Regions from separate parts of the Cytobacillus firmus genome, predicted to be linked through region 1. Evidence: riboswitches for the same ligand, from Rfam matches in the RefSeq annotation. Region 1 holds a riboswitch; the other holds the start of a gene.
What was found. A riboswitch is a leader RNA that binds a small molecule or an ion and turns the genes downstream of it on or off. The one in region 1 is predicted to bind lysine.
Positions count from the first base shown of each region.

Region 2: it holds a riboswitch for lysine, as region 1 does, so the genes downstream of both, NAF01_RS19710 (aspartate kinase) here and NAF01_RS21485 (Na+/H+ antiporter NhaC family protein) in region 1, are expected to answer to the same signal.

Region 1 covers NZ_CP098323.1:4,244,360-4,259,554, forward strand. The annotation lists gene NAF01_RS21465 (M23 family metallopeptidase) at 1-170, shown strand, start outside; gene NAF01_RS21470 (methionine/alanine import family NSS transporter small subunit) at 209-316, opposite strand; gene NAF01_RS21475 (sodium-dependent transporter) at 316-1,833, opposite strand; gene NAF01_RS21480 (YsnF/AvaK domain-containing protein) at 2,304-3,170, shown strand; gene NAF01_RS21485 (Na+/H+ antiporter NhaC family protein) at 3,265-4,842, opposite strand; lysine riboswitch at 5,002-5,209, opposite strand; gene yunB (sporulation protein YunB) at 5,275-6,021, opposite strand; gene NAF01_RS21495 (HD-GYP domain-containing protein) at 6,352-7,446, opposite strand; gene NAF01_RS21500 (YunC family protein) at 7,669-7,971, opposite strand; gene NAF01_RS21505 (DUF72 domain-containing protein) at 8,088-8,933, opposite strand; gene NAF01_RS21510 (Ger(x)C family spore germination protein) at 9,303-10,481, opposite strand; gene NAF01_RS21515 (GerAB/ArcD/ProY family transporter) at 10,468-11,565, opposite strand; gene NAF01_RS21520 (spore germination protein) at 11,578-13,143, opposite strand; gene sufB (Fe-S cluster assembly protein SufB) at 13,568-14,965, opposite strand; gene sufU (Fe-S cluster assembly sulfur transfer protein SufU) at 15,072-15,195, opposite strand, start outside.
Region 2 covers NZ_CP098323.1:3,878,237-3,893,431, forward strand. The annotation lists gene NAF01_RS19650 (XTP/dITP diphosphatase) at 1-280, opposite strand, end outside; gene rph (ribonuclease PH) at 282-1,052, opposite strand; gene NAF01_RS19660 (GerMN domain-containing protein) at 1,199-2,266, opposite strand; gene recQ (DNA helicase RecQ) at 2,428-4,569, opposite strand; gene racE (glutamate racemase) at 4,707-5,501, opposite strand; gene NAF01_RS19675 (MarR family winged helix-turn-helix transcriptional regulator) at 5,512-5,970, opposite strand; gene NAF01_RS19680 (helix-turn-helix domain-containing protein) at 6,130-6,354, opposite strand; gene NAF01_RS19685 (acyl-CoA thioesterase) at 6,502-6,966, opposite strand; gene sdhB (succinate dehydrogenase iron-sulfur subunit) at 7,125-7,892, opposite strand; gene sdhA (succinate dehydrogenase flavoprotein subunit) at 7,896-9,656, opposite strand; gene NAF01_RS19700 (succinate dehydrogenase cytochrome b558 subunit) at 9,844-10,452, opposite strand; gene NAF01_RS19705 (YslB family protein) at 10,802-11,251, shown strand; gene NAF01_RS19710 (aspartate kinase) at 11,315-12,544, opposite strand; lysine riboswitch at 12,737-12,916, opposite strand; gene uvrC (excinuclease ABC subunit UvrC) at 13,037-14,830, opposite strand.

The DNA of each region.
Region 1 (15,195 bases):
GCGGAGTAGGAAGCTCCGGATATGGGCCTCCGGGTACATCAGGCAAATTCCCGCCACATCTTCATTATGGCATCTACAAAGACAACGGCTATACTGAATGGTCCTACGATCCATATCCACACTTAAGATTATGGGAAAGACAGGAACGGATTAAAGCCAGAAGAAAATAAATGAAGGACTGCCCATTAGCCAGGCAGTCCTTCATTTATTATTTAGCTTTTTTTGCTTTGGACACAGCATTCATGATACTTGCTGCAAGGCCGCCCCAGATAATGAGCATCCCAACCACCATCATTGTAATTGCACTTATAGACATTATTGAGATACCTCCTTATCAGCTGGTATTGTAAGCTTAGTCTGTGTATCATTCTTTTTAATAGCCATAAACACAAATCCTAAGATAATGGCTCCAATTGCTACTCCCCATCCGGATAAGAGAAGAAAGCTGGTAGGATACCCTTCATAATTCTCTTTAATATTCGTAATAATGTTTTGAACCATCATATAGCCAAGCACGATTGGTGTAATAGCTGTCAAGCATATCTTCCACCAGGAACCAAGTCTTATATCAGAAACAGCATCTGCATGATTTTGAAGATTCTTGAGCTCTTTTAGCACCCAGCCAACAATAACAACCTGTACCAGGCCTGCTAACGCAACACCAAATTGGTTGATAAAGTAATCAGCCGCATCCAGGAAGTATAAACCGCCCTGAGTCGCAAAAAGTATGGAAATTACAGCAGATAAACCGCCGCCAACAAGAACAGCTTTATTACGAGATACATTAAACTTATCCTGTACACCGGCAACAAATGTTTCAACAATTGAGATTAACGACGTTAAGCCAGCCAGTGTTAAACAGATGAAGAAGAAAGAACCGAATAAGCCATTTAAAGCAGGGAATTCGTTAATGATCTGCGGGAATACAACGAATGCCAATCCCACACCTGATGATACTACCTCATTAATGCCTACACCCTGCTGTGCAGCCATAAATCCAAGTGCCGCAAAAACACCGATACCAGCAAGAAGTTCAAAACCGGAGTTTGCAAAGCCGGTAATGAAGGCGCTGTTTGTCAAATCCGTTTTCTTTGGAAGGTAGCTTGAATAGGTTACCATGATGGCAAATCCAATTGATAAGCTAAAGAAAATCTGGCCGTAGGCCGCTACCCAGACTTTAGGATCCGCTATCATTTCCCAGTTTGGCTTAAAGAATGCATCCAAACCAGCAATAGCTCCGTCGAGTGTCAATGCGCGAACAACAATAATTAAGAATAAAACTACAAGGACAGGAATAAAAATTTTGTTCGCGATTTCGATACCTTTTTTGATCCCTTTAAACAGGATTCCAAGCGTCACAACCCAAACAATAACTAATGGTATAAATACTCCTGGTACAATTCCGCCTACATCTCCAGGCGTTTCTGCAAGCTTTAAATATTCTCCAAAGAGGAATCCATTTGGATCGTCACCCCATTTAAGGTTAAACGAGAAGCCTGCAAATGACATTGCCCATGCGATGATAACTGCATAATATGTTGAAATCACAAATGAAATGGCGACCTGCCACCAGCCCAGCCATTCGTATTTTTTACTTAATCTTGCATAAGACAATGGCGCTGATCCGCGATACTTATGGCCAATTGTAAATTCCATGATCAAAAGCGGAATACCTGCTGTCAGCAAGGCAAACAAATATGGAAAAAAGAATGCTCCCCCTCCATTTTCATAAGCAACTGCCGGGAAACGCCAAATGTTTCCTAGACCAATTGCTGAACCCACGGCTGCCATAATAAACCCAGCTCTGGATCCCCACTGCGGACGATTATCCATAGTAAATCCTACCCCCTGTAAATTCTCCCAATTAAAAAGAACAATGGGAACTTTTTATATTTTCAGATAATTAAAACTGACTAAGCCTAGTATAGCTAGTTTTTGTTATTCTGTCAAAACATTATTTTCCTAATAGTAATATTTTTCGAAATAATTAGTTTTAGTACAATACCACAGTAAAGCGTCAATAAAAATTAATATACTCCTATTTTAATTTCCATTTGGATTCCACCCGGTCAGGAGTTATCCTACCAAAACTGACCACGTTATCCCTGTCCTCACCTCCTTTGTAAAATTTATTCCTAAAACTTAAAAACTTTCGTTTTTTATTCAGATAATTCAAAATTATATTTTGTGAATGTTAAAATTAACCTCGTTTGTTCTTCGTGGCCCCGGGAATATAACCAATGTGCTTAAAAGTTTCCAAATATAGCATAAGCATAAATGAAATACTGAGGAGGTTTTTACAAATGGATACCAATATTATCGGAGTTTATAATTCACAAAGGGAAGCAGTAAATGCCATTCAAGAACTGCAAAATGACGGATACCCTGTTCAGGAGCTTTCGATCATTGCACAGACTGAACATCTGGATACATCTCTTGAAGATAAAACGGGTGTTCATACAGAAACCTTCGAGACTAAGAATAGAGACAGCAGTGAAAGTGCAGGTTTCTTAAACAGTCTGGCATCCTGGTTTGATGATGACCGCATGAGCAGCAACTCTGCAGGTGAAAAGTTCAGAGAACTGGGCATGTCAGAGGATGAAGCCCGCAAGTATGAAACGTATGTGAACGAGGGGAAAATCATTTTATACAGTGAAAGTATGGATACTCCAAAAGGCTTTTCCGGTGCAGGGACTGCAGAAATCAGAGAGGACAGCACTTACACAGGCGGATATGATGAACTAAGAAATTCAACTGCAGATGATGAGCAATCATTAAAACTGCGGGAAGAACAGCTCGATGTGTCGAAAGAACGTGTACAAGCCGGAGAAGTTGAAATCCAGAAGGACGTTGTAGAAGAACAAAAAACAATAAATATACCTGTCGAGCATGAAGAAGTATATGTAGAAAGAAGAAAAGTGGATGATCCGGATGGCGCCGGCGTCTCACCAATATCGGACGATGAAACAATCAGGATTCCTATTACAGAAGAGCGTGTGGAAGTCTCCAAAAAGCCCGTTGTCACCGAAGAAATTGTCGTAGGCAAACGGGAAGTTGAGGAAACACAGCAGGTCAAGGAAAATCTCAAGAAAGAAGAAGTGCATTTTGAGGGCGGCCGTGAACACATTACAGATGATGAAGACTTAAATAGAAAAAATAATAACCTATAAATAAAAGGGTTCCCTCAGGGGGAACCTTTTCATTTATGTTGGACAACACCAAAAAAAGGCCTTCTCTCAAAGAGAAAGCCTTTTTCTATAGTGTTTAACTTGCCCTATTTTCCTGCCAGGCTTCTTTTTTACCGCGGCCAAGGAAAGCAAATGCCGCTACAAGAACAGCTACTGTAAGTAATGCGATAACAGTGCTGCCAGTAAATCCGATGACCAGATATCCAACAGCAGCGATTCCTGCTGAAATCAAGGCATATGGAAGCTGAGTCATCACATGGTCTATATGGTTACAGCCTGCCCCTGTTGAGGAAAGGATCGTTGTATCGGAAATCGGTGAACAATGGTCACCGAATACTGCACCCGCCAGGACAGCTGACATAGCCGGCAATAGCAGATTCATATCTGTTGCAGCAGCAATGTCTCCAGCAATCGGAAGCAGGATTCCGAAAGATCCCCATGAGGTTCCAGTACTGAAAGCCATAATTCCCGCTATGGCGAAAAGTAAAAACGGAAGCCATGATGTGCTCATATTTGAGCTTTCCACCAGACCGGCTAAATACTTTCCAGTTTCCAAACGGCCGATTAAATCAACAATCGCCCAGGCAAACAGCAGGATATAAACAGCTGGAAGCATGGATTTAATGCCTTCCCATACCCCTTTTCCAAAAACATTTGGATTAACGCCTTTCAAGGAGAACGCCTGACGGAAGAATAAACCAAGCGAAACCAATAGACCCACCAGGCCACCAAGGATTAGGGATTTAGAGACATCCGTGTTCTCAAATATTTGTAAAACGGTCGCATTTCCTTCAACCGCCTGTGAACCCGTCCAAAACATTGAGCCCACTGTACCAATAACAAGAGCTATAATCGGCCAGACAAGATCACCAACAGATCCTTTAGAACTTGTTGGAAGGTCGTCCTTCAGTTCACCAGGTGCCGGCTTCTCAGGATCCATTACTAGCCCCTCTTCAACCGCCCGCTTCTCATGCACTTTCATTGGCCCAATCTCTATGCCTCTTATCGCCACGATAAATACAATAGCAAGAGTAGCCCATACATAAAGGTTCATGGGAATCATTTGAATAAATGCCGAGAAAGCTGAATACTCGGTAACATTATGTGCAGCAAGGATTGTTCCGATCAGCGCAATAATATATGCTCCCCAGCTCGAAACCGGTGAAACCACACAAACAGGTGCTGAAGTCGAATCAATCAGGTACGCCAGCTTTGCACGGGATACGCGCTGGCGGTCTGTAATCGGACGCGAAATCTGACCGACTGCCAGAGCATTGAAATAGTCGTCAATGAAAATGATAATACCTAAAACAGCTCCGACAATCTGTGCGCCTGCACGGGTCTTGACCCGCTTCATCGCCCATTCTCCAAAAGCGCGGCTTCCGCCTGAGATAGATATAAACGCAGTAATAACTCCTAATACAAGCAAGAATAGAATAATATATACATTCCAGGTGTTCAGCTCTCCGTCTGAAACAAAAATTCCTTTTACAGCATCCCAAATGATGCTGAAAGTTTCTGTGATGCTGAATTCAGCCAGCAATAGCGCGGCTGTAACGATCCCCACTCCCAGTGACAGCAATACGCGCCTGGTCAGGATAACCATAGCGATTGCTACCAAAGGCGGCAGCAGGGAGAAAATCGTGTTAGTCATTTCTTGTCCTCCTCTTGTTTTTTTGGATCACCGCCATGCGGCATGTCCGTTTTGCAATCAGGGGAAACAACAAGGATGATGACGAAAACCAAAATAAAAAAAGAGTAACGATAGAGAAAAATCTATCATTACTCTTTTGAAGTAATTAGTTTCTCCATCACGATCTGTAGCTCCCCATTATGATGGGCTTTGACAAAGTATATTCATACTTTCCCCTCATAATGACAGTGTTACTCCTATTCGAAGTAACCCCAGCATGATTAGTTTTGACTCACTAATTCTGCTTCGGCAACATTCCCTTTCGGCTGCGGTCGTCGTTGTCATCCTCACACAGCGTACTTTTGAATCCTGCACCTCTACCCCATCGGATATGATAAGGTTTTTATGAAATTATAGTAGAATTTTATCAAAATACTAACCTATTAGCAAGAGTTATTGGCCGGCCGGTATTTCTATTGATGGCGAGGTGCCCCCTCCGCCATTGTAAAATTGCGGGACCTTTCCCGGGTAAATGCCATAAGCCGCCAGCACATCCTCCTGTACTGTGATAATTTTGGTGGCAAAAGGAATGATAATTTGAACCTGTACGTCCAGGCGGACCAGCACCTTCACTTCCACATTATTTATACCGTGATCCTTTGTCTCAGTTATGAAATTGGAGGTAACGGAACCGACTGCATTAAACTTCACCGGTATACGGGGACCCAAGTTACCAAGGAGGGCATTATTGGTTGCCTGGCCAAGCGGCACGTAATAGACAATTCCATTTGAGTGCTGCATTTCCTCCGTATTGATTTCCACATCTGTAAAGGACTCCAACGCATCCAAATCGCCCTTTTCCGCTTTCTTAATATTATCCTGAACCAGTTCGGTTACTTCCGCTTTGACTCTGTTCAGCTTTTCCACGTTTATGCTGACAACACCGCTCTCGCTTGCTTCAAACATATCTTCTAAATCCATCACATTGGTAATTTTTTTATTAATCGCATTGTTTATCACCAATGATGCAATTTTCCTTGTCTGTGAATCGGCATAGCTCATGAGTGTTGGCTTAAGCCCTTCATTGATAATCCAGAGGCCGGCAGCTGTTGAAATAACAAAAAATACAAAGGTCAGAAGAAATACATAGCGAAATGGAAGAGGACCTTTCCGGGGCAGCCGGCCGCGAAATTTTGCCAAAACAAATCCCCCCTTTACAAGCTATATGTATGCTGTAAAGGAGGGAACTAGGCTCAAAAATTTAAAATAGTTTATCGCAGTCTAACGGACAGTAAGAAGGACAAAGACTAAGAACGCCACATCCTCCCAAAAGCTGCCGCTTTCGGTCGTGCGATGTATCGCTGCCGTAGCTTTCCTTGTCCTGTGGCAACGTCTTTGTGACCCACTTCCTCCCAAAAGCTGACGCATTTGGTCGTGCGATGCTCATGCTGACGAAGCCTTCCTTGTCATGTGGGCCTCAACTATCAATCAGTGGGGGATAAGAAAAGCCCCACTGAAGAAAGTTTCACTTTATTGTTGTACTAAAGTCGTATCACAGCCTGTAATAACAGAATTCAATTCAAGCCCTAAATCCGCTTCATAGGGCTCCACATTCCTGCCCTTTTCTTCAAGTATGCGGATGACAGGCCTGTCGCTGAGACCCGGATTCTGCCGGCAGACAACACCTTTTCTTCCGTCATTCAGCTCGACTGTAACACCAACTGGATACACGGCAACCGCCTGCCGGAAAACTTCAATGACTTTCTTATCAAATAATTTTCCGGCCCCTGCATACAGAACTTCCAGGCCTTCATGCGGGAGCATAGCCTGTCTGTAAATGCGGTTGGATGTTACTGCGTCAAACACATCGGCAATCGCAATTATCTTGCCGAATTCATGAATCTCCTTCCCCTGCAGGCCGCGCGGATAGCCTGAACCATTTAATCTCTCATGATGCTGAAAGGCGCAATGCGCAACGAGGAGAGGGATCGTCTCTACCTTTCTTAATATATTAAATCCATCTTCCGGATGCTTCTTTATTGATTCAAATTCGTCCTCTGTCAATTTACCCGGTTTCATAAGAATATCTGCAGGCACCTTCATCTTTCCGACATCATGAAGAATAGCACCCAGCCCCAGGATTTCAAGTTCCTTTGGCAGGAGCTGAAGCTTCATCCCGATTGCCAGTGAATACAGAGTTACATTCAGGGAGTGTGTGAAGATATAGTGATCATATGTATAAACATCTGATAGGATCGTAAGAAGCTCTTTATTTCCCCTTATTTCAATGAGTAGCTGACGTATCAGCCCTGAGAGCCGCTTGGAGGCATTCTCAATTACCAGAGAGCCTGATAACTCTTTATTTGCTTGTACTTCCTTCAGAACGGTTTCAATGGTTTCGATAGCCTGTTTGCGCATTTTGGGAGTCAGAGGGTCCTTATATTGGATATCCTCAGTGCGCAAATCCTTAATATACACATAGGTAATACCCATTTCCTGCAGTTTATGTATTAATTTATCAGCCAGCTCCACACCTTCTTGCAAAAGGACCTGACCCTTGTCATTATATATAGCTTTGGCCAAAACACTGCCAGTCTCAATTGTATTGGTTGCTGCTAATCTCATATATATCTCCCATTATCCTTTTTTCGGTGCTACCTTATATTTCGGGAATTATTTGGTTTTATTTACATTATACGACAAAATTTCCGGCATGAGAGTAAGTTTATGATATATTTCCGGATAGAAAGATTTATATGAAGATAACCTGTTTTTACGTTCGGATAGAGTAATTTATGTGCAGAGCGCTCATGCATTAAAAAAAGACAGCCCTATTCAGGCATGCCTTTAAATCATTTTTAGAAGTGCTTCTTTTCCAATGGTTCCTTTAACAATACCCAGTTCCTCCGCCTCATAAGTGACAGATTCAAGCGGGGCATTTAACAGCTGATCTATCGTTTTTACACCGACAGCCCTGCCGGCAATTACTTTTCGGTCCTTAAGCTTCTCATTCAGCAAAGCTACATCCAGAGCTCCGCACATGATATACCCTTTATCATTCGTTACCACCAGCAGATTGGTCTTCGGCAGCTGCACTGAAACACTCAAAAAAGTGTGGCCATCTATATCAATCGGCTTCAAATCAATCATACCTGCACCCACTCCTTTCCTTTTCCCTTACACAATATGTGCGGACAAGGAAAAGGGTGAAAGTGACAGGCACCTATACCAGTTGGCTGAAGTGGTGTAGGTGCCTGTCACCCGCTTTAGAATAAATCAAGCTGTCTTGGAGCAAGCTGCTGATATTCGATATCCAGCATTTCGATCATTTGTTTAGCGTTGTCTGCCGCGTCACCGCCAGAGTTGTTGTTGAAAACGACGAATACATTTTTACATTTTTTCTCGAGCAATTTCAGATGTTTTGCCCATTCTGTCAGTTCTTTTTCGTTATAGCGGTAAAGATAGCGGACCTCCCGCCAGTTGTCCGCATTCTTTTTCTGCCAGCCGTGAAAATTGCGTCCATGAAAACGAACGAGCACCTTGTCAGTACTGGTTGTTTCCAGAACTGTCGGAACTGAACCTTCACCGGCTTGCGGCTCGTCACAGATGCTGTGAATCCAGTCTTCCTCTTTCATAAAGCTTAATGTGCTTTCCCTGAACTCCGGACGAAACCATGATTGATGCCTGAACTCCAGGGCACATGGGATATCCCCCATCTGCTCCTTGCACCAGCGGAGGAAATCGACATTGGCTTTTTTGCAGTCAAACCATGGCGGAAATTGAAACAGTACCATAGCCAGTTTGCCGGATTCGATATAAGGCTCCAATGAATCTTTAAACGCTTCAAACATTTCTTCTTTGCTTTCAAAAGGGATTTCACCTCTCTGATGACCTGTCATGCCCTGGTAGGCTTTTACTATGAATTGAAAAGATTCAGGCGTGTCCTTTACCCATTTGGAAGAGTTACGCTTTGGCTGCACCGCATAAAAAGCAGAGTCCACCTCCACAGTAGGGAAATGGCCCGCATATTCTTTTAGCTTATCTCTAGGTGAAACATTGCCCGTATATAGGCTATCATGGTCGCCCCAGCCTGTTACGCCGATGATAATCATTGAAACACCTCCGTTTTTTTACTCTACTTTTCTTTTAACGGAAAATTTTGTACTGAAACTCTATATGATTATAATTTATTAAAAGTTTCAATTTCCAAGATTTTTAATCCAGTTTACCATAGGATTTTTTAAACTTCCTTTAAAATAATAAACAATTGATTGCTAAGCATTGATCTTATTGAACTCCAAGTTCTTGCCATATATAAAACAAGACGCTTCCTCCTTAACTCTAAGAAAGCGTCCTATGGCTGTGAAGTATTCTTATTTTGTTACTCCTCTGATTTTACCCTATATTGGGAAGTTGCTACTTATATAAATTAAAGGGGCGAGTATAAGCTAGTTGAAGGTTTTGCTCCTTTTGCACTTTTATTATTTCGATTTATTCATTTTTCTGCCTTGAGTCTGGAATTGTTTAATGTTAACCTTCACGTTAATATTAATTGAAGCTTCAGGAAACCGTTCCTCCCAATTTCCCTTTACTTTTTTCCACACTTTCGGTTGATTGATTCGTAAACTCTCTCCAAATCCAGCGACATCTACTTTTAATTCTTTTTGGGTCTTGGTTAATCCAGCTTCCATTAATCGCATAAATTCTTTTTCAATTGTTTTTTCTGCATCTCGAATAAACTTCTCATTAAAAGCATCACTGTTTGGAATCCAATCTTCAGATAATCGGCCTTCAGTATTAATGTTTACTGTATACGAAATGTCCTCTCCATTAACCTTAGGCCTAATTGAACTTTTTAGCTGATCAATTTCATATGTAATGATTTTGTCCGTTTCTTTATCGACTCCTGTTACGGCACCTGCTTTTGCTTCACCTGTAATACAATTAATGCCAAAGGTTTCATCTTCATTAAGCTCCCCAATCATTTTCTGTGTATTCCCTTTGATAACTGCTGCCCCAATGATTTGAACTCCACCTTTAAATTTTTGTACTTTCTGAACCAAAAAACTTGAACTGGCCGACATTTTTTCCGAGAAATCGCCTAAGGATAATTTTGGGGGCATTTTTGCTGTTTTCGTTTTCATATTTTCAGTTATAGACAATAGCTTTAAAGCAGGTACTGGATCCTTTGTTCCTTTTATGCTTAATATTTCGCTTGCTCTCTCCTCTGAGATCAATACATGAACTGTCCGTCTTATTTCATGGTCGCGAAAGAAAAAATTCAATAATTGGAGCAAATTAATGGATTGTGCTGCTTCCTTACTAATGACCAATACTTTTAAATGGGAATAATTCGGACTGCGACTTGTAGCCGTGGAAGCTTCACGGCCCGCTTCAAATAAAGAGGACTCATCGATTGTTAAGTTTTGGAATGGCTCTGCTTGACTGCCGCCGCCTCCATTCTCTCCAGCCAATACTTTAGGTACTACAGTTTGAATTGTAAATTCAGGAGTTATGTGTTTTGCTGAAGATTCTTGATAATCCACTCCGACACCACAGGCCAGACCTATATCTTCAATATCAACGCGATCCCAACACCCTCCCATAAAAAGAATCGAGATGCAGCAGCATATCAAGATGCTTTTTTTAATTCTTCGCATTTCGTTTCCTCCTTATGAAGGCAATTATTAAAAAAAGGATGGGGATAATTCCTGTAATTATGATGGCCATGTTGCCAATATAGTCAGCTAATTTAAAAACTCCATTTATATCTTCCGGATACATCGCACATAGATAAATGAATGGTATAAGACCATACACAAAAGGTTTGTACGCTTTCTTAAAAACTTGACTCAAACCTAAACTAGCAAAATAAAAATTCATTATAAAGGATGTAAACGTTGTAATCACCCAAAGAATGATAAAAAAGCTTTCAAACCTTTCTAAAAGGAGGAATTTCATTTCAATTGATTTGACCAGTTCGATCGTCGGCCATGTTAACTGCCTAACCTCATCTACTGTTAATGAGCCAATAACAGCTATTACGATCAGGATATACAAAAATAACGGGATAAATATTCCCACGGCTGCAGCTTTCATAGCTTGTTGTGGACGTTGCATATATGCGATTAAAATAAGAAAACTTTCAATTCCAGCAAGAGATAAAGTTGTTGGCTTAATCCCGTTGACAACTGGCTTAAATCCTTCACCTAAGACAGGGCGAAGGTTATTTAGATCAACATTTGTCACACTAAGACCCAGCATAAAAAAAATAAATACCAAAACAACCGGAAAGTAAATTTGAAGCAATTTTACAATAGGATATATGCCGCTGATCACGATATACACGCCTACTGCGATATAAACGATAATCACTGCTTCTATCGGAGTTTTATCCAGCAAATAAGCGCGAAGCACTTCAGCCATTGATCGTGCCTGATATCCACTAACTAATATAAAATACATCATAATAAATAGATTAAAAACAAGACCTGCCCATTTGCCAACCAATATAGGACTAAATTGATAAATCGTCATTCCTTTAAATCGAAGGCATAACTTGGTTATAAAAAAAGCAGCAACAAATGTGATTCCGCCACTAAAAAGCATACTGATCCAAATATCAGGCGTTTGAACTTCCTCTGCACTTACGCGGGGTAATGTTACAATCCCCACACCAATGATTGTCATTACTAAAGCGACTGTAGCCTGTGTAGGTGTAATTTTTTCGTTTGAACCATTCACTATGATCTTCCTTTATTTAATCCGAGTGGAGTCTTTGGGTTTTAACATTTCAGGTCTCTCTTTAAGAACACTATATGGTAATCGAAGTATTGCATCCTTCCAATCTTTAAATTGATACGGAACAAATGGAGAGGTATATTCAACACCAAAACTTTTAAGCTTGACAAGGTGAATCGTAATGGCCATCGCAAACATAATAATTCCAAATAACCCTAATACAGCAGCTGAAAGCATCATTCCAAAGCGTAAGATTCGAATAGCTATTGCCGCCCCATACTGCGGTAAAGAAAAGGAAGAAATTGCCGTAACTGCCACAACAATGACCATCATTGGGCTGACTAAGCCCGCTGTAACAGCCGCCTCCCCAATAACAAGCCCTCCTACAATTCCAACTGTTTGTCCAATTGGTTTAGGAAGCCTTACACCTGCTTCCCGCAGTATTTCAATTGTGATTTCCATCAATAATGCTTCTACAATGCTTGGAAATGGCACTCCTTCCCTGCTTCCTGCAATCGAAATTACTAAATCAGTTGGAATTAACCCTGGATGATACGAAATAAGTGCTACATATAATGAAGGAGCAAATAAAGAGACAAACGCTGCTCCAAACCGCATGAAGCGAATGAGGGTGCCAACAAACCATCGTTCATAATAATCTTCCGGCCCCTGAATAATAGAGGTAATCGTGACTGGCAGCAGCAATACAAAAGGCGTCCCATCAACTAAGATGGCTACACGTCCTTCTAATAATCCACTTGCTACTTTATCCGGCCTTTCAGTTGTTATGAGTTGTGGAAACGGTGATAAAAAATCATCTTCAATGAACTGCTCAATAATCCCCGATTCAAGTATTTGGTCAATATCAATTTTTTCTAATCGTTTTTTAGCTTCTTGGATGATGCTGTCATTTGTAATATCTTTTATATATGCCATGATAACCGGTGTTTGACTTCTGCGTCCGATTGTATATTTGTCTAAAACTAAATGGGGATCTCTAATTCGCTTTCGAATTAAAGACATATTCACAAAGATATTTTCGACAAACCCTTCTCTTGCCCCCCTTACAGAAGCTTCTGTAATTGGTTCTTCAATTTGTCTTGATGGCCATTTTTTTGTTCCAAGTATAAGGGATGTATCGACGTTATCAATTAGTAATGCCGTATCTCCATTCAAAACCCCTATCACACAGTCTTCTATCTTGTTGTTTTCTTCGACATCGGTTAGCGTTACAACATGGTCTTTAATGATTTCTTTGATGTGCGAGCCGGTGGCCCTGTCTTGTTTTACATAGCATTCTCGCATTTGAAGTTCTAACATGATTGACTTTAATATTTGTTCATGAATTTGCTCTTTATCGGCAAGCCCTTTAATAAAAACGACAGCTGCTTTAACGTTATATAAGTCAATATTAAATCTGCGAATCGCGATATCAGGGTTATTTCCTAAAATATTTTGTATTTGCTCGAGGTTAGAATCCAAACTAGATGAAAAGAATACATCTGTCCCATGTATCTTTACTTGTTGATGAGCATTTTTCGTTTGTTTTTTCTTTTTTTGCAGCCAAGCCCATTGATTCATCTCCCTCACCTGCTTACATAAAATATTTTTTCGAGACTGGTAAGTTTTAAGTTACACTTTAGGTGTAGAAATTTTGATTAAGAGGATGCTAAATCTTTAACTGGATTTTATTGATCGTAACCATTTTGAAACTTTGGAAATAGAATAGGGAATTATAAAAGCTAAACATGCACCTAATAAATGTTCCCATTTTGGAAGGAAAGATATGATATTCTCCATAAACTCATCACCTGCTATTTATTTTCACCTAACACTTTAGTTATCATTCATTTTATAAAAGATGGAAATCCTAAATGAAGACATAAAGAAATCGGCAGGACTTGGAGTGGAAAGATACAGGTTGACTAACTGCCTTAGTAGAGTCTCTTAAACAAAAAAATGATTGAACGGCATAGCCGTTCAATCATTTTTTAAAAATTTATTATTAACCAATAGAACCTTCCATTTCGAACTTGATCAGGCGGTTCATTTCTACTGCGTATTCCATTGGAAGTTCTTTCGTAAATGGCTCGATGAAGCCCATTACGATCATTTCTGTTGCTTCTTCCTCTGAAACTCCGCGGCTCATAAGGTAGAATAGCTGTTCTTCAGATACTTTTGAAACCTTCGCTTCATGCTCAAGAGAAATGTTGTCGTTCAGGATTTCATTGTATGGAATCGTATCTGAAGTTGACTGGTTATCCATAATTAACGTATCACACTCGATATTGGCGCGTGCACCTTCCGCTTTGCGGCCGAAGTGAACGATTCCGCGGTATGTTACTTTACCGCCCTGCTTGGAAATCGATTTCGATACGATCGTTGAAGACGTGTTTGGTGCAAGGTGGATCATTTTCGCACCTGCATCCTGATGCTGCCCTTTGCCTGCTAATGCAATGGAAAGGGTCATGCCGCGTGCGCCTTCTCCTTTAAGAATAACTGCCGGATATTTCATTGTCAGTTTTGAACCGATGTTTCCGTCAATCCATTCCATTGTTGCGTTTGATTCACAAACCGCACGCTTCGTAACCAGGTTGTATACATTGTTTGCCCAGTTTTGGATGGTTGTATAACGGCAGTATGCGTCTTTTTTGATGATGATTTCAACAACAGCACTGTGAAGTGAGTTTGTTGTATAAACAGGTGCTGTACAGCCCTCTACATAGTGGACATGTGCGCCTTCATCAACAATAATTAGGGTACGCTCAAACTGCCCCATGTTCTCAGAGTTAATTCGGAAATATGCCTGCAGCGGCGTATCAACTTTAACCCCTTTAGGAACATAAATGAACGATCCGCCAGACCAAACCGCTGAGTTTAATGCAGCGAACTTGTTGTCTGTTGGAGGGATAACCTTTGCCCAGTGCTCACGGAAAATATCTTCATTTTCGCGAAGAGCGGAATCGGTATCTTTGAACACAATTCCTTTCGCTTCAAGGTCTTCCTGCATGTTATGGTAAACAACCTCTGATTCATACTGTGCAGAAACACCAGCAAGATACTTCTGCTCCGCTTCCGGAATACCCAATTTATCAAACGTTTGTTTGATTTCTTCAGGAACCTCATCCCAAGAGCGTTCAGTTTTTTCAGAAGGCTTTACATAATACGTAATTTCATCAAAGTTTAATGACGCTAAATCTCCGCCCCATTGCGGCATAGGCATGTTGTAGAAATGGTCCAATGATTTTAAACGGAAGTCAAGCATCCATTGTGGCTCTTCCTTCAATTTTGAAATCTCTTCAACAATTTCTTTTGTCAAACCGCGTTTTGATCGGAAAATGGAAACGTCTTTATCGGCAAAACCATACTTGTAATCGCCGATCTCAGGCATCTTTTTTGCCATCGTCGTATTCCTCCATTCATATAGGAAAGGGTTCACACCCTATCAATTCATAGTTTTTTAGCACACAAGGCAGACGAAAAAGTTTTTAATCAAACGTTTGATTAATTTATTCCTGTTCTTCTTTCTCCGTGCCAACGCCTTTTTCCATTGCTTTCCATGCCAAAGTGGCGCACTTGATTCGGGCAGGAAATTGGGAAACTCCCTGAAGAGCTTCGATATCACCAAGATCC
Region 2 (15,195 bases), 370 kb from region 1:
TTTCCTCGCCTGCATAGCGGGCGGAATAGATGCCCGGCTTCCCTCCAAGCGCATCAATGATCAACCCTGAATCATCGGCAATGACCATTCTTCCAAAAGCTTTAGACACGGCTTCCGCTTTAAGAATGGCATTCTCTTCAAACGTGCTGCCTGTCTCCTCAACATCCTGAAAATCTGGATAATCCAGAAGGGTTTTTACTTGATAGCCAAGAGGCTTGAACATTCTCTCAAACTCTCTCGCTTTGCCTGCGTTTTTAGTAGCTATTATGACTTCCTGCATATTATGCCCTCCCCGCAAGCTTTTCTCTTTTGCTTTGAATGCTTCCTGAGATATTCTCTCCAAGTGCCGATTTCTGAAGTTCAAGCAGCTCTGATATCCCTTCCTGTGCAGCACCAAGCATTTCCTGCAGCTGTCCATAAGAGAAAGTCGCTTCTTCTCCGGTTCCCTGAAGCTCTACAAACTCCCCGCTCCCGGTCATGACGACATTCATATCCACTTCAGCAGAGGAGTCTTCAATATAATTCAAATCCACAACAGCCTGCTTGTCAGTAAGAATCCCCACGCTTGTGGCCGCAAGGAAATCATTGATTGGATAGCTTGGAAGCTTCTTGCTGCTGTAAAGCTTATCCATCGCCTGTGCCATTGCAATAAAAGCTCCTGTAATGGAAGCTGTCCGTGTCCCCCCATCAGCCTGTATTACGTCGCAATCAAGCCATAGCGTTCTTTCGCCAAGCGCATCAAGGTCTACTACTGCCCGGAGTGCACGGCCGATCAGGCGCTGAATTTCCATTGTTCTCCCTGAAATTTTTCCTTTTGCTGATTCCCTGATATTTCTCTGTTCTGTAGCCCTCGGCAGCATGGAATATTCAGCTGTTATCCAGCCCTTCCCCTGTCCTCTCATAAAAGGCGGGACCCTTTCATCAATGCTTGCTGTACAAATCACCTTCGTGTCTCCCACTGTAATGAGTACAGAGCCCTCAGGATGCTTTAAATAATCAGTTTCAATATGTATTGGCCTAAGCTGCTTTGGTTCACGTCCATCTGCGCGCATAAGCGATTTCCCCCTTCATTTGCTTATATTGAACCTGGGCATTTGCCCAGTAATATTGGCATGCCTATTTTACCAACAAAGAAGAGGCGGCATTATATGCCAACCTCTTTTTCCTGTTACTATATAGTATAACAAAATCTGCTATATTAAAAACTTCCTGTATTCACATTTTCAGGGCGGGTTACAGGCTCGGATAGTTTTTGGCCATCCTCATTGACAATCTCTGCTTCGCCATCGACAGTGACAGCCACGCTTTCTATACCCTTTTGTTCTGTCAGTGAAAGAACGAGTGCATTCAGCAAGTGCTTGGAAATCATTTTCTCTTCGAAGCTGCTGAAAACATTCTCATTAAAGTTTAATGTGACTTTTCCTTCTTCAATTTTTGGAGCTTCAAGCAGCTCTACATCCGGAAGGAAGTCTGTCACCAGATTGGATGCATAGTTCGGCCCCTTTATCAGTTCGGATACAACCGCTTCAACTTTATTGTCCATATCATTGCTTACACGCTTGGTAACAGGCACATAATAATAGTTTTCTTCATCCCCGCCCAGATAATAAACGGTCACCGGCTTCGTATTCGTGATATCCACTACTTCCGTTGTATCCATGTTTATTCCATTGGCTCTCGTTAACGCCGAACTGACCGGAGTGCCATTCACAGGCATCTCTTTTAATTCATGTCCGTTTAATGTCAGCTTAACTTTATCAATGGAATCAAATTGTGTAAGTGTCCAGGTAACGGATTGGAGAATTTTCTTTTCATCTTCCTTAGCATATTCCTGAAATTCTTTTGAAAAATCGACGGTTGCCACTTTATCTTTAATATTTACAGAAACTTTTGTATCAGCCGGAAGGACTGCTCGGAAGTCATTAGGAAGAAGCTCTGTAACAGGACCGTTTTCCACCAGGTACTCTAACGCCTGTGTAGCAACTGAATTCGTTTTTGGAAGATCGATCGTCTGGGGAACAACATACCCATTTTTATCAATCAAGTAAAGCTCTGTTTTAAGATTTGCCGTAACACCCTCTTCATTTTCAGCTGTTTCTTTTCCTGTTGTTTCCTCAGCAACACTTTCGCCTTCATCGGTGTAAGATACTGCTTTTGGCGGATCGACCTTTTCTTTCCCCTGGCTTCCGAACAATCCGCAGCCTGATAATAATACAGATGAAACCAGCACAGCTGACACTATCGACGTTTTTTTATTTATAGACATACATAATCCCCCCTGAGACAGTTTGTACTACATGTATACGAGCCTATCTGTAATTTAGACCGTCTTTTGGGATAAAAGTGTGAATAGATTTTTGACAAATTCGGACAATCTGAAGTATGGCTGCCATAGAGACATATTAAAAGAAGCCCCAATAAGGAGCTTCAATTTTGCTTCTGCAGTTCGTCTTTTACCAGGACGGCTTTGATTTTAAAATAATCTATCTCATCCGGAAGTTCTTCTTTAATTGGCTTCAGTTTTTCTCTTCCTGCTTTTTCCGCTGCCTGTAAAACAAGCTTTTCTTCCGTCTCATTGAAAATATCTGACCAGTCAATTGCATTGCCTTCTTTGATCGAGCGGAAGATATGCTCCTGAATCGTTATTGGGGAAAAGTTTCGCTTTTTGGCTATTTCCGTTATGGTATTTCCATTCTTATAATAATCAAAGGTAATCTGGTAGCTTGGACGGTCATCTTGTACTTCCTCTGACACTGAAGGCGTATCTGCTGCAGGCATAGGGGAAATATTATGTTCTTCGGCAAATTCTTTGATTGCCTCAATAAAATATTCCCCATACTTGTCAAACTTCATTTGCCCTACACCTTTAATATTTAACATCATGTCTTTGCTCACAGGAAAATAACGGCACATTTCTTTCAATGCGGTATCAGCAAACACCACAAAAGGAGGAACATTTTCTTCATCTGCAATCTTTTTCCTGAGCTTCCTCAGGATCTCAAAAAGTTCAATATTTTCATCTGCTTCCTGAACAGATACAGGCACACTAATTTTCATGGATAGTTTTTTCTGTCCTTTCAAGACAGGAATTGCATTTGCTGACAGCCTAACGGTCGGATATTTACCATCTGTTAAAACCAGATAATCCTCAGCCAGCAGATAGTTGATCATCTCTGAAATCTCTTTTTCTTTGCGGTTTTTCATCAGCCCAAATGTGGAAAGTTTATTAAAATTAAGCTCTCGGATTCTTTTATTACTTGAGCCTTTCAAAACCTGTGCAGTCAAAGTAACGCCAAATCTTTCTTCCATCCGCTTAATGCACGAAAAAATCATTAAAGCTTCCTGAGTAATATCGATGCTTGTCCGTTCATCCAGGCAGCTGCTGCATTTGCCGCAGAGGATCGGTTCGGCATTCTCATCAAAATAATCGATGATATAGGATTGAAGGCATTTTTCTGTGTGGCAGTAATTAACCATATCCTTTAGCTTGCTGTATTCCTGCTCCATTTTCCGGGGATCCAGACTGCTCTCCTCAATCAAAAATTTCTGCAGCTGGATATCCTGAGGAGCAAACAGCAAATAACATATGCTATCCTCTCCATCTCTTCCTGCCCTTCCCGCTTCCTGATAATAAGCTTCAATGTTCCGCGGAAGATTATAGTGGATGACATATCTGACATTGGATTTATCAATCCCCATTCCAAAAGCATTTGTTGCGACCATAATATTTGATTCATCGTATACGAAGGCATCCTGTGCTTTTTTCCGTTCTTCTTCCTTTAAGCCTGCATGATATTTAGCAACTGAGCAGTTCTTGCCTTTTAGGAACTGGTACAGCTGGTCTGTCTCCCTGCGGCTTGACGTATAAATGATTCCTGCTTCGTTTTTATGTTTATTTAGGGTCTGTAATATAAAGTCTCTTTTGTTAACACCTTTCAATACGTGAAAGGAGAGGTTATCCCTTGCAAAACCAGTTATAAACGTATTTTCCTCGCCGATGTTTAGAAGCCTGCGGATATCCTCTGCGACATCCCGTGTTGCTGTTGCAGTCAAAGCAGCAGTTACAGGTTTCTGGTGCAGATTGCTAAGCTCTGAGACTACGGAACGGTAACTTGGACGGAAGTCATGCCCCCACTGTGAAATACAATGTGCTTCATCAAAGACAATCGCATTGATTGAAATATCGTTTAATAATTGCAAAAAGGCCATGGACCCAAATCGTTCCGGCGCCACATACACGAGCTTATATTCTTCATTGCGTATTCCAGCCACAATGTGCTGATACTCGGCAGAAGACAACGTGCTGTTTATATAAGCAGCCGGGATGCCTGCAGTGCTAAGGGCATCTACTTGATCTTTCATCAGGGAAATTAAGGGAGAAATCACAATGGCCGTTCCGGGGAGTACAAGAGCGGGTATTTGAAAGCAGATTGACTTTCCGCCTCCAGTTGGAAGAATTCCAAGAGTATTGGTTTGTGAGAGGATATTCTGAATAATCTCCTGTTGGCCGGGGCGGAAAGAAGTATATCCAAAATATTTTTTTAAATAGTTTTCGGCTTGTGCCAGCAAATTGATCACCAACTCAATTAAGTATAGTTTTTCTTCAATTTCATGATACCAGAGCTTTTTTAAAAAGTAATCTAAAAGTAACGTGGAGATTTCTTAAAAAACACCTTCTGAAAAAATTCAGAAGGTGTCTGCATTTATTAAAGGGAAATTTTTTCTACAGCATCGACAGTAACCCCAAGCCACTTGGAAGCAATTTTAGAAAAAATGGCCGTGGAGCCAGTTGTACAGAATTTATATTCCGGATTTTCATCCACAGCTTTAAGCAGGCCATGGTGATGCAGAATGGTACTAGCTTCCCTTGCTGTTTCCTCACCTGAGCTGATGACCTTTACATCTTTACCCATTACATTTTTAATAATCGGTTCTAGTAAAGGATAATGAGTACATCCAAGAATGAGTGTATCCATTCCTTTTCCTTTTAAGGGCTGAAGCGTCTCAGCCACTATTTTTTTGGCAACTGAACCTTCGTACTCCCCGCTCTCTACAAGAGGAACGAATTTGGGGCATGCCAGACTATGCACGGCAGACCTGCTGTTTATCTGAATCAGCGCATTTTCATATGCCTTGCTTTTGACTGTGCCCTCTGTGCCAATGACACCAATTATATGGTTTTTCGTCACTTTAATAGCTGTTCTTGCGCCTGGGAAAATGACACCGATAACCGGTATCGGCAGTTCCCTGCGTATTTCCTCCAGAGCGACAGCAGTAGCTGTATTACAGGCTATAACAAGCATTTTAATGTTTTTTTTCAGCAGGTACTCCGTCATTTGCCAGGTAAAGGATTTCACCTCTTTACCAGGCCGCGGGCCGTACGGGCATCGTGCTGTATCTCCGAGGTATACAATATCTTCATTTGGCAGCTGCCGCATGATTTCTTTCGCGACCGTTAAGCCCCCCACTCCGGAGTCAATTATTCCTATAGGTTGTTTCAAAAGTACCGCCTCATTCTCCGCGCATATCATGGTGTAATTTCATTAAGTTATCTTTTAAGAACAAGACCTCATTATGTGAAGAATTTTTAAGAACCTCTTTTAGGTAATCCTGGCGTTTTTTAATAACTTCTTCAATAATCCGCTCTCCTTCTTCAAGCAGATGAATCCGGACTACTCTTCGGTCATTTGGGTCTTTCACTCTTTTCACAAGGCTGTTTTTCTCCATTCGGTCAACAAGATCTGTTGTCGTGCTGCATGCAAGATACATTTTATTTGACAGCTCGCCGATAGTCATATCACCTTCTTCAAACAGCCATTGCAATGCCACAAACTGAGGAGGGGTAATGGTAAAATCACTTAGAATTTCCCTTCCCTTTTGCTTGATAATGCCGGATATGTATCTTAAGTCTTTTTCAATATCAGCTACAACATCATTTATTTCATTTGTTTTAGGATCTTCCAGCTTCATTCATAAACACTCCCATTTAAGCTTTTACGATGTTTTCTGCCCTTGTGCATTTATTTTCACCTTTTTCCGCATAAATTTCAAGACAGAAATAAATCCAATAATGAAATATTCCCTATATAAATGTGATAACCGGCCTCCCAGAAGGATAGCCGGTCTAAATTAAAGTTCTAGCTCTCCCATTCGAAGGAGCTCTACAACAGCTTGTGATCGCCCCTTTACACCAAGCTTTTGCATGGCATTAGAAATGTGGTTCCGAACCGTTTTTTCACTTATAAACAATTCACCAGCGATTTCCCTTGTTGTTTTATCTTGTACTAACAATTCGAATACTTCTCTTTCTCGTTTGGTGAGTAACGGCTTGTGAGTATATTCATTCTCCTTCAAGTATTGTAACCCTCCTTGCCTTTCGCCAGCTATGAACCGCGGGATGGGTATATATTTAGTCACCATATCATATGTCAGCAAAACAGCCGAAGTGACTATATTTAGTGAAAGGAGAAAGTTATTTTCAGGAAATGTGCCATTGTGCCGCTAGGCTCGGACTTTAACCCCGCTTTTCAGCATTTCTTTCATATTTTCGGTCCAAGGCACACCCTTGCCTGTCACCTTTGATATCTGCACCATCGTCCCCCTGCCGGTGAAGCAAACTGAACCGTCTGATTTCCTGCCCATATAATGAAGATCAACAGAAGAATTCCCTATTGAAGCAGCTTTTACGTATATTTGTATCTCTTCATCAAAGAAAACCTGGCTGATAAAATCGCATTGGAGGTCTGCTACGACTGGTATGGTTTCACTATCATGCTTTACCCAGTCCTGCATAAAGCCCTTGCTTTTGAAAAATTCTATCCTTGCTTCTTCATAGTATGTAAATGGAATGGTATTGTTCAAATGTCCAAACATATCAGTTTCAGAAAATCTGACTTTTACTGGATGAAAGAAAATGAATTCTTCTTCCCATTTTTTAAAATCGTCTATATAGCTCAATTTTTTCATGCTGGTCCCTCCCAATTTTTTATGAATGAGCATTCACTCTGTTGTATTTCATTATAGTGTTTTTTGAATTATTTGAAAACCTTTCATCTGTGTTAAATAATAGATTATGCGAATATAGACTAAAAACCCCTCTCCAAAAGGAAAGGGGTTTTTCAAGTTTAGATCTGGTCGCTTCCAAAGAAGTTTTTGAAAGACTGGAATGTTGTATCGCGGTTTAGTGCCGCAATGGATGTTGTTAAAGGAATGCCTTTCGGGCAGGACTGTACGCAGTTTTGAGAGTTTCCGCAATTGGCAAGTCCGCCGTCACCCATGATTTGCTCCAGACGTTCAGCTTTATTCATTTCACCAGTTGGGTGAGCATTGAACAAGCGAACCTGTGATAAAGGAGCCGGTCCGATAAAGTCAGATTTGCTGTTAACATTCGGACATGCTTCCAGACAAACACCGCATGTCATGCACTTTGAAAGCTCATAAGCCCATTGGCGCTTTCTCTCAGGCATACGCGGTCCAGGTCCCAAATCATACGTGCCATCGATTGGAATCCATGCTTTAACCTTTTTCAGGGAATCAAACATACGGCTTCTGTCGACCTGCAGGTCACGGACTACCGGGAACGTGCGCATCGGCTCAAGACGGATTGGCTGTTCCAGCTGATCTACAAGTGCCGTACATGATTGGCGGGGCTTTCCATTAATAATCATTGAACAAGCACCGCAGACTTCTTCAAGGCAGTTCATATCCCATGCGATTGGAGTAGTATCTTCACCCTTCACGTTAACCGGATTACGGCGAATCTCCATAAGGGCTGAAATAACGTTCATGTTCGGACGGTAATCAATTTCAAACTCTTCCTGATAAGGGGCTGAATCAGGAGTATCCTGGCGGCTGATTACAAAACGGACTGTTTTCGTTTTTGTTTCTTGCATGGTTTAGTTCTCCCCTTTCTTTTTGGAATAGTCACGCTTACGCGGTGGAATTAAGCTTACATCAATTTCCTCGTAATGGAATGCCGGAGCGGAATTTGCATCAACAAACTTCGCCATTGTTGTTTTCATGAATTCCTCATCATTACGTTCAGGGAAATCAGGCTTATAATGTGCTCCGCGGCTTTCATTACGGTTATAAGCACCAATTGTAATAACACGTGCCAATTGAAGCATATTCTGCAGCTGGCGCGTAAAGCTTGCACCCTGATTGCTCCACTTCGCAGTGTCATTAATATTAATGTTTTTATAGCGCTCCATAAGTTCAACAATTTTTTCATCTGTTTTCAACAGCCTGTCATTATGGCGGACAACCGTTACATTGTCTGTCATCCACTCACCAAGCTCTTTATGAAGGACATATGCATTCTCTGTGCCATCAAGAGACATGATATTATTCCATTTTTCTTCTTCCTGTTTTACATGGCGGTCAAATAGTGATGATGGCAGATCTTCAGCACTCTTATCTAATCCGCTGATATACTTGACTGCATTCGGGCCTGCTACCATACCGCCATAAATGGCTGATAGCAGTGAGTTGGCGCCAAGACGGTTGGCACCATGCTGTGAATAATCACATTCACCAGCTGCAAACAAGCCAGGAATATTTGTCATCTGATCATAGTCAACCCATAATCCGCCCATTGAATAGTGGACAGCAGGGAAGATCTTCATTGGCACTTTACGAGGGTCTTCACCCTGGAATTTCTCATAGATTTCAATGATTCCGCCAAGCTTAATATCAAGCTCTTTAGGATCTTTATGGGAAAGATCCAGATATACCATGTTCTCCCCGTTAATGCCAAGCTTCTGGTTAACACAAACGTCAAAAATTTCACGCGTTGCAATATCACGAGGCACCAGGTTTCCGTAAGCCGGATATTTCTCCTCAAGGAAGTACCATGGTTTGCCATCTTTATATGTCCATACTCGTCCGCCTTCACCGCGTGCAGATTCACTCATTAGGCGAAGCTTATCATCTCCAGGGATGGCGGTTGGATGGATCTGAATAAATTCCCCATTTGCGTAATAAGCGCCCTGCTGATAAACGATTGAAGCCGCTGAGCCTGTGTTTATGACAGAGTTAGTGGATTTTCCGAAAATAATTCCCGGTCCGCCGGATGCCATAATAACTGCATCTGCAGCAAAAGACTTAATTTCCATAGAAGTCAGGTTCTGGGCAACGACACCCTTACAAGCTCCGTCATCATCGATTATAACCCCTAGAAATTCCCATCCCTCATACTTTGTCACTAATCCTGCCACTTCATGGCGGCGGACCTGCTCGTCCATTGCATAAAGCAGCTGCTGCCCAGTTGTAGCACCGGCAAACGCAGTACGGTGATGCTGTGTTCCACCGAAGCGGCGGAAGTCCAGCAGACCTTCAGGTGTACGGTTAAACATAACACCCATACGGTCAAATAAATGAATGATGCCAGGTGCAGCCTCTGCCATTGCTTTTACAGGCGGCTGGTTTGCCAGGAAGTCCCCGCCATATATTGTATCGTCGAAATGAATCCAAGGAGAATCGCCTTCCCCTTTTGTATTTACCGCTCCGTTGATGCCGCCCTGGGCACAAACAGAGTGAGAACGTTTAACCGGTACCAGAGAAAATAATTCAACCGGAGTCCCAGATTCTGCTACTTTAATTGTCGCCATCAAACCGGCTAGTCCGCCGCCGACAACTATAACTTTTCCTTTACCCATCGTGACTCACTCCCTTAATACTTGTAAGAAAAGCGCCAGCACCCGCTTACCGGTCCCCTTGAGGCCTTCCGATGGCGTTTATTCTGCCAAAAGTGCTGATTTTGCCTTTGCGCTTTCAATAATGCGGAGCCGGGCAGCTGCCCAATTCCCTTTTTATCCGATCAAGTCTAATAATCTCACATGTCTATTAAATAAATGCTGTAAGAGCACGTACGCCAACAATAGATAGTGCAATGAAAATTCCGATCGTTACGTAAGTGGAAATAACTTGTGAACGAGGAGATACTGTAAGTCCCCAGCTGACAAGGAATGACCAAAGCCCATTAGCAAAGTGGAAAATTGCAGAAATGACTCCAATAATATAGAACCAGAACATAAATGGATTCGACAGGATGTTCTCCATCATCTGAAAGTTAACTTCTGCTCCAAAGGCAGCCTGTACACGTGTTTCCCAAACATGCCATGCAACAAAAACCAGCGTAATGACACCTGAAACACGCTGAAGCATAAACATCCAGTTGCGGAAATATCCGTATCTGCTTGTGTTATTTTTCGCAGTAAAAGCAATATAAAGGCCATAGATTGCGTGGAACAGCAAAGGTAAATAGATTACAAACGTTTCAAGGAATATTCTAAATGGAAGACTTTCCATAAAATGCGCTGCATTATTAAAAGATTCCTCTCCCCCTGTTGCAAAATGGTTCACTACAAGGTGCTGCACCAAAAACAATCCAACTGGTATTACGCCAAGCAATGAATGCAATCTGCGATTAAAAAACTCACGATTACCTGCCATAAACTTTCCCCCCCTGATTTTAAAAAAACGATGCTGAGCCCCCGCTCAGGACATCATCTCGAAAATGTTATTCATTTTCTTACAATTATGTGACATGTCCATTTTACTCCCAAGATAATAGAGCGTCAAGAAAACGGATACATAAAATGTTCCATATTAATAAAATTTTTAAAAAATATTAACGGGTTAAAAACATATATTATCCTGCGGTTCAATATGACCTAATTGCCGGTCTCCAATATACTGAAATAGTAATTATTTCTATGCAAATCGTTCTATTTTTTACTGAATTGATATTAACTCCCCAAGCATATTGTATATAATAGAATCATAGAAAGAGGGGAGACTATTGAGCGAATTAGCATCTGCGAAATCTAATGAAGATCACATACAGTCTGTACCGGTATTTGGGTATGAACTAATCCGGGAAGTTCTTTTGCATGACCTTTTAGGAAATGAAGCACCCGAAATTTTATATTGGGCCGGCAAAAGGCTTGCACGCATGTATCCTCTGGAAACAGCCGGACAGATTGCCGAATTTTTCACAAATGCCGGCTGGGGCAACCTTTCCATCGCAAACGAATCTAAACATGAACTTGAAATGATATTATCAAGCCCGCTGATTGCTGGCCGCTTGCAAAAAAACAATAACTGCACATTTCAGCTCGAAGCTGGTTTTATAGCCCAGCAGATAGAATTTCAAAAAGAAGTTATTTGTGAGGCATTTGAACATCCCCGCAAGAAAACCGGCAAAATCCTTATTACTGTGAAGTGGGATAAAAAGGATCCTGCTGAGTAACATCTAATACGTACAAACAATAAGCTATCAATTTCTGATAGCTTATTGTTTATAGCTTCGGAATTAAGCCTTAACAGCAGAAACAGACAGCTTGAATGCCTCGTGTAAAGCATCAACAGCATCGATCATTTTACTGTTTTCCACAACCGCTGATACTTTAATTTCTGACGTGCTTACCATTTTCACCTGAATTTCATTCGCTGAAAGCACTTCGAACATTTCTGCAGCCACACCCGGATTTGAAATCATGCCTGAGCCGACAATTGAAACCTTTGCAAGCCCTGATTCCCACTCAATGCGGTCATAATTTAATTGATCTCTATGCTTTTCTAAAACTTTCACTGTATCCGTCAGATCTTCATTCTTAATTGAGAAGGACAGGTTAGTTGTCTGGGCTTCTGTCATGCTCTGAATAATGATATCGACATTAATGTGGTTTTTGGCGAGCGCCGAGAAAATAGTAGACAGCCCAGTCAGTGAATTAGGAAGACCAATGATTGTTACTCTTGTTATGTCATCTTCAAAAGCCACACCGCGCACCACTAAATTTTGTTCCATTTTTACTTCCTCCTCAATGATTGTTCCGGCTTCCTTTTCAAGGCTTGAACGCACTTCAATCGGAAGTCCATAGTTTTTAGCGAATTCAACCGCTCTTGGATGGAGCACTCCAGCCCCCAAATTGGCCAGCTCAAGCATTTCATCATAGGACACAGAATGTAACTTTCTGGCATTCTTTATAAAGCGGGGGTCGGTTGTAAACACACCTGTAACATCCGTATAAATATCACATTTATCAGCTTTAAGTGCTGCAGCCAGTGCAACAGCAGTTGTATCAGATCCTCCGCGGCCAAGCGTGGTAATTGAGCCATCTTCTGTCATCCCCTGAAAGCCTGCTACAATTACAATTTTCCCCTGATTTAATTCCCCCTGAATGGTGGCTGGATCAATATTTACTATCCTCGCATTACCATGGACTGCTTCTGTTTTAATACCTGCCTGCCACCCTGTAAAAGAAACAGCGTGATGCCCTTTCGCATTTAATGCCATTGCTAATAAAGAGATGGTCACCTGTTCGCCGGTTGTAAGCAGCATGTCCATTTCCCTTTTATCTGGTGATGGGGAAATCTCCCTTGCCATGCCAACCAGCTGATCAGTCGTTTTGCCCATTGCCGAAACAACTACAACAACATCGTTTCCACGGTTTTTTTCCTCAATTACCCGATTAGCGGCATTTTGTATTCTGTCTACAGTCCCCACGGAGGTGCCTCCGAATTTCTGCACTATGATTCCCACAGCTTTCCCTTCTTTCTAAAGATCTCGTAATTTTATGAATTGCCGTCCTATGTAAGTGAAGCAAGACAGTCCACTCGGCTGTATTTGACAATGGCCTTAAATCTAAAATACCCCTTTTGGGCAATAAAAAAAGCAATGGAATAGTTTAACTATCCCATTGCTGTGCAGCCAAAATGTATATGTGAGCAAACACAGTGAGATAGCTCTCCAGGACGGCAATGTCCTGACAATCCTGCATTTATTCAATGCAAAACCAGCAGAAAAAATGATGAGATTTTCTCCACTTCGGCGAACATACCCTTTCAAAGCTTTTCATGGAAGCTCATTCTTCTCCAAGCTTTTACTGATGAAGTTCGCACCTCTACCTTCACTTAACGATTATGTCCAATAGTTCAGTTTAAACATATGGACATGCGCTTTATCGCTATAAAGTGATATTGATATAAAGTTTCAATTAGTATAACATGTCTGACTTTTTATGTCTATATCCATTTAAGACTCAGAGTTTCCATTTTGTTCCTCAAGCCTCTGCTTTAACTCCTCTGCAACAATCGCAGGAATGCCTATTTTTCTAAACTCCTCAATTGATGCCTCTTTCATTTTCTTTACAGACCCAAAGGCCTTCAACAGCTGTTTCTTTCGCTTTTCGCCTATGCCCGGAATTTCATCCAGAATAGACTGAAAGGCACTTTTTCCGCGAAGCTGGCGGTGAAAAGTAATCGCAAAGCGATGAACTTCATCCTGAATTCTCTGCAGCAGGTAGAATTCCTGGCTGTTCCTTGCAAGTGGAATAATTTGAAGCGGATTACCATATAAAAGCTGTGAAGTTCTGTGCTTCTCATCCTTCACCAGGCCTGAAATCGGAATATCCAGACCGAGTTCATTTTCTAGCACATCCCTTACAGCTTCAACATGCCCTTTTCCTCCATCAATCAAGATTAAGTCCGGAAGCGGCAGTTCTTCTTTCAGTACTCTTGTATATCTGCGTCGCGTGACTTCTCTCATGGATTCATAATCATCAGGACCTTTAACGGACTTTATTTTATATTTTCGGTACTCTCTTTTCTCCGGTTTGCCATCAATGAAGACGATCATGGCAGAAACGGGATCCGACCCCTGGATATTTGAATTATCAAAGGCTTCAATCCGGTGAGGAGTATAAATTCCAAGCTGATCACCCAGATTTTCAACAGCTTTAATAGTCCGTTCTTCATCACGCTCTATTAAAGAGAACTTCTCCTGGAGAGCAATTTTTGCATTTTTATAAGCAAGCTTCACCAGGTCCTTTTTTTGCCCGCGCTGCGGTTTTAGCACTTTCACATCAAGAAGCTGTTCTGCCATGACTGCATCAACGGAATCGGGTGCCAATATTTCACGTGGTTTAAAATGATTTGCTTTAGTATAAAACTGGCCGAGGAACGTTAAAATTTCTTCTTCCGGCTCATTATAAATCGGGAACATTGATACATCCCGTTCGATCAGCTTGCCCTGCCTGATGAAGAAGACCTGGACACACATCCACCCTTTATCAACCGCATAGCCAAATACATCCCGATCTGTAAAATCTGTCATCGTCATTTTTTGCTTTTCCATCGTTGCATCTATATGGGCAATTTTATCTCTGAGCTCTGTTGCTCGTTCAAAGTCCAATTCTTCTGCAGCGGCTGTCATTTTTGCAGTAAGGTCTTTTTTAATCTCTTTGTATCCGCCATTTAAGAATTTCGCAATTTCATCTGTCATTTGCTTATATTGATCTGCACTTACTTCCTTTACGCAAGGTGCAAGACATTGGCCCAAGTGATAATAAAGGCAAACTCTGTCCGGAAGAGTTGAACATTTGCGGAGAGGATAAATACGGTCGAGCAGCTTTTTTGTTTCATTGGCAGCCTGCACATTGGGATAAGGTCCAAAGTATTTTCCCCTGTCTTTTTTTACTTTTCTGGTTGTTATCAGACGGGGATGGCGTTCGGCCGTCAATTTGATAAAAGGGTAGCTTTTATCGTCCTTCAGCATTACATTATATTTGGGATCATATTTCTTGATCAGATTCATCTCAAGAATCAATGCTTCCATATCTGAAGATGTGACAATGTACTCAAAGTCCACGATCTCATTAACAAGTCTTAATGTTTTCCCGTCATGTGAGCCTGTAAAGTAGGACCTGACCCGGTTTCTGAGAATTTTGGCTTTCCCCACATAGATGATGGTCCCCTGCCTGTCTTTCATTAAATAGCAGCCTGGCTGCGCAGGCAGCAGCATCAGTTTATTTTTTATCGTTTCATTCATGGCACTCCACCTCCCCGGTTATATTTTTCTAATTGAAAGGCTTCCTTAGGAAAGATTTTATATAACATATATTTAAAATTTTCATAATCACTTGGCATACAAGCTGCTCAGGAAGCTTAGTCCGCATAAAAGCACTGCATCCCCATCTTATTATATCAGCTGGTAATCCTGCAGCATAACTGCTAAACACACATGATAAAGTGAAACTTCAATCAGTGGGGGTTTTCCTTATCCCCCACTGATTGTTAGTCGCGTTCTAGTGTCGCTAAGATCTCCGCTAGCGCTTCGATCAATCGACACTACGAACCCGATTGGTTCAACTAAGCCCCTGCCTGCGCGTCGGCAAGTTTCACTGTATCTCACCA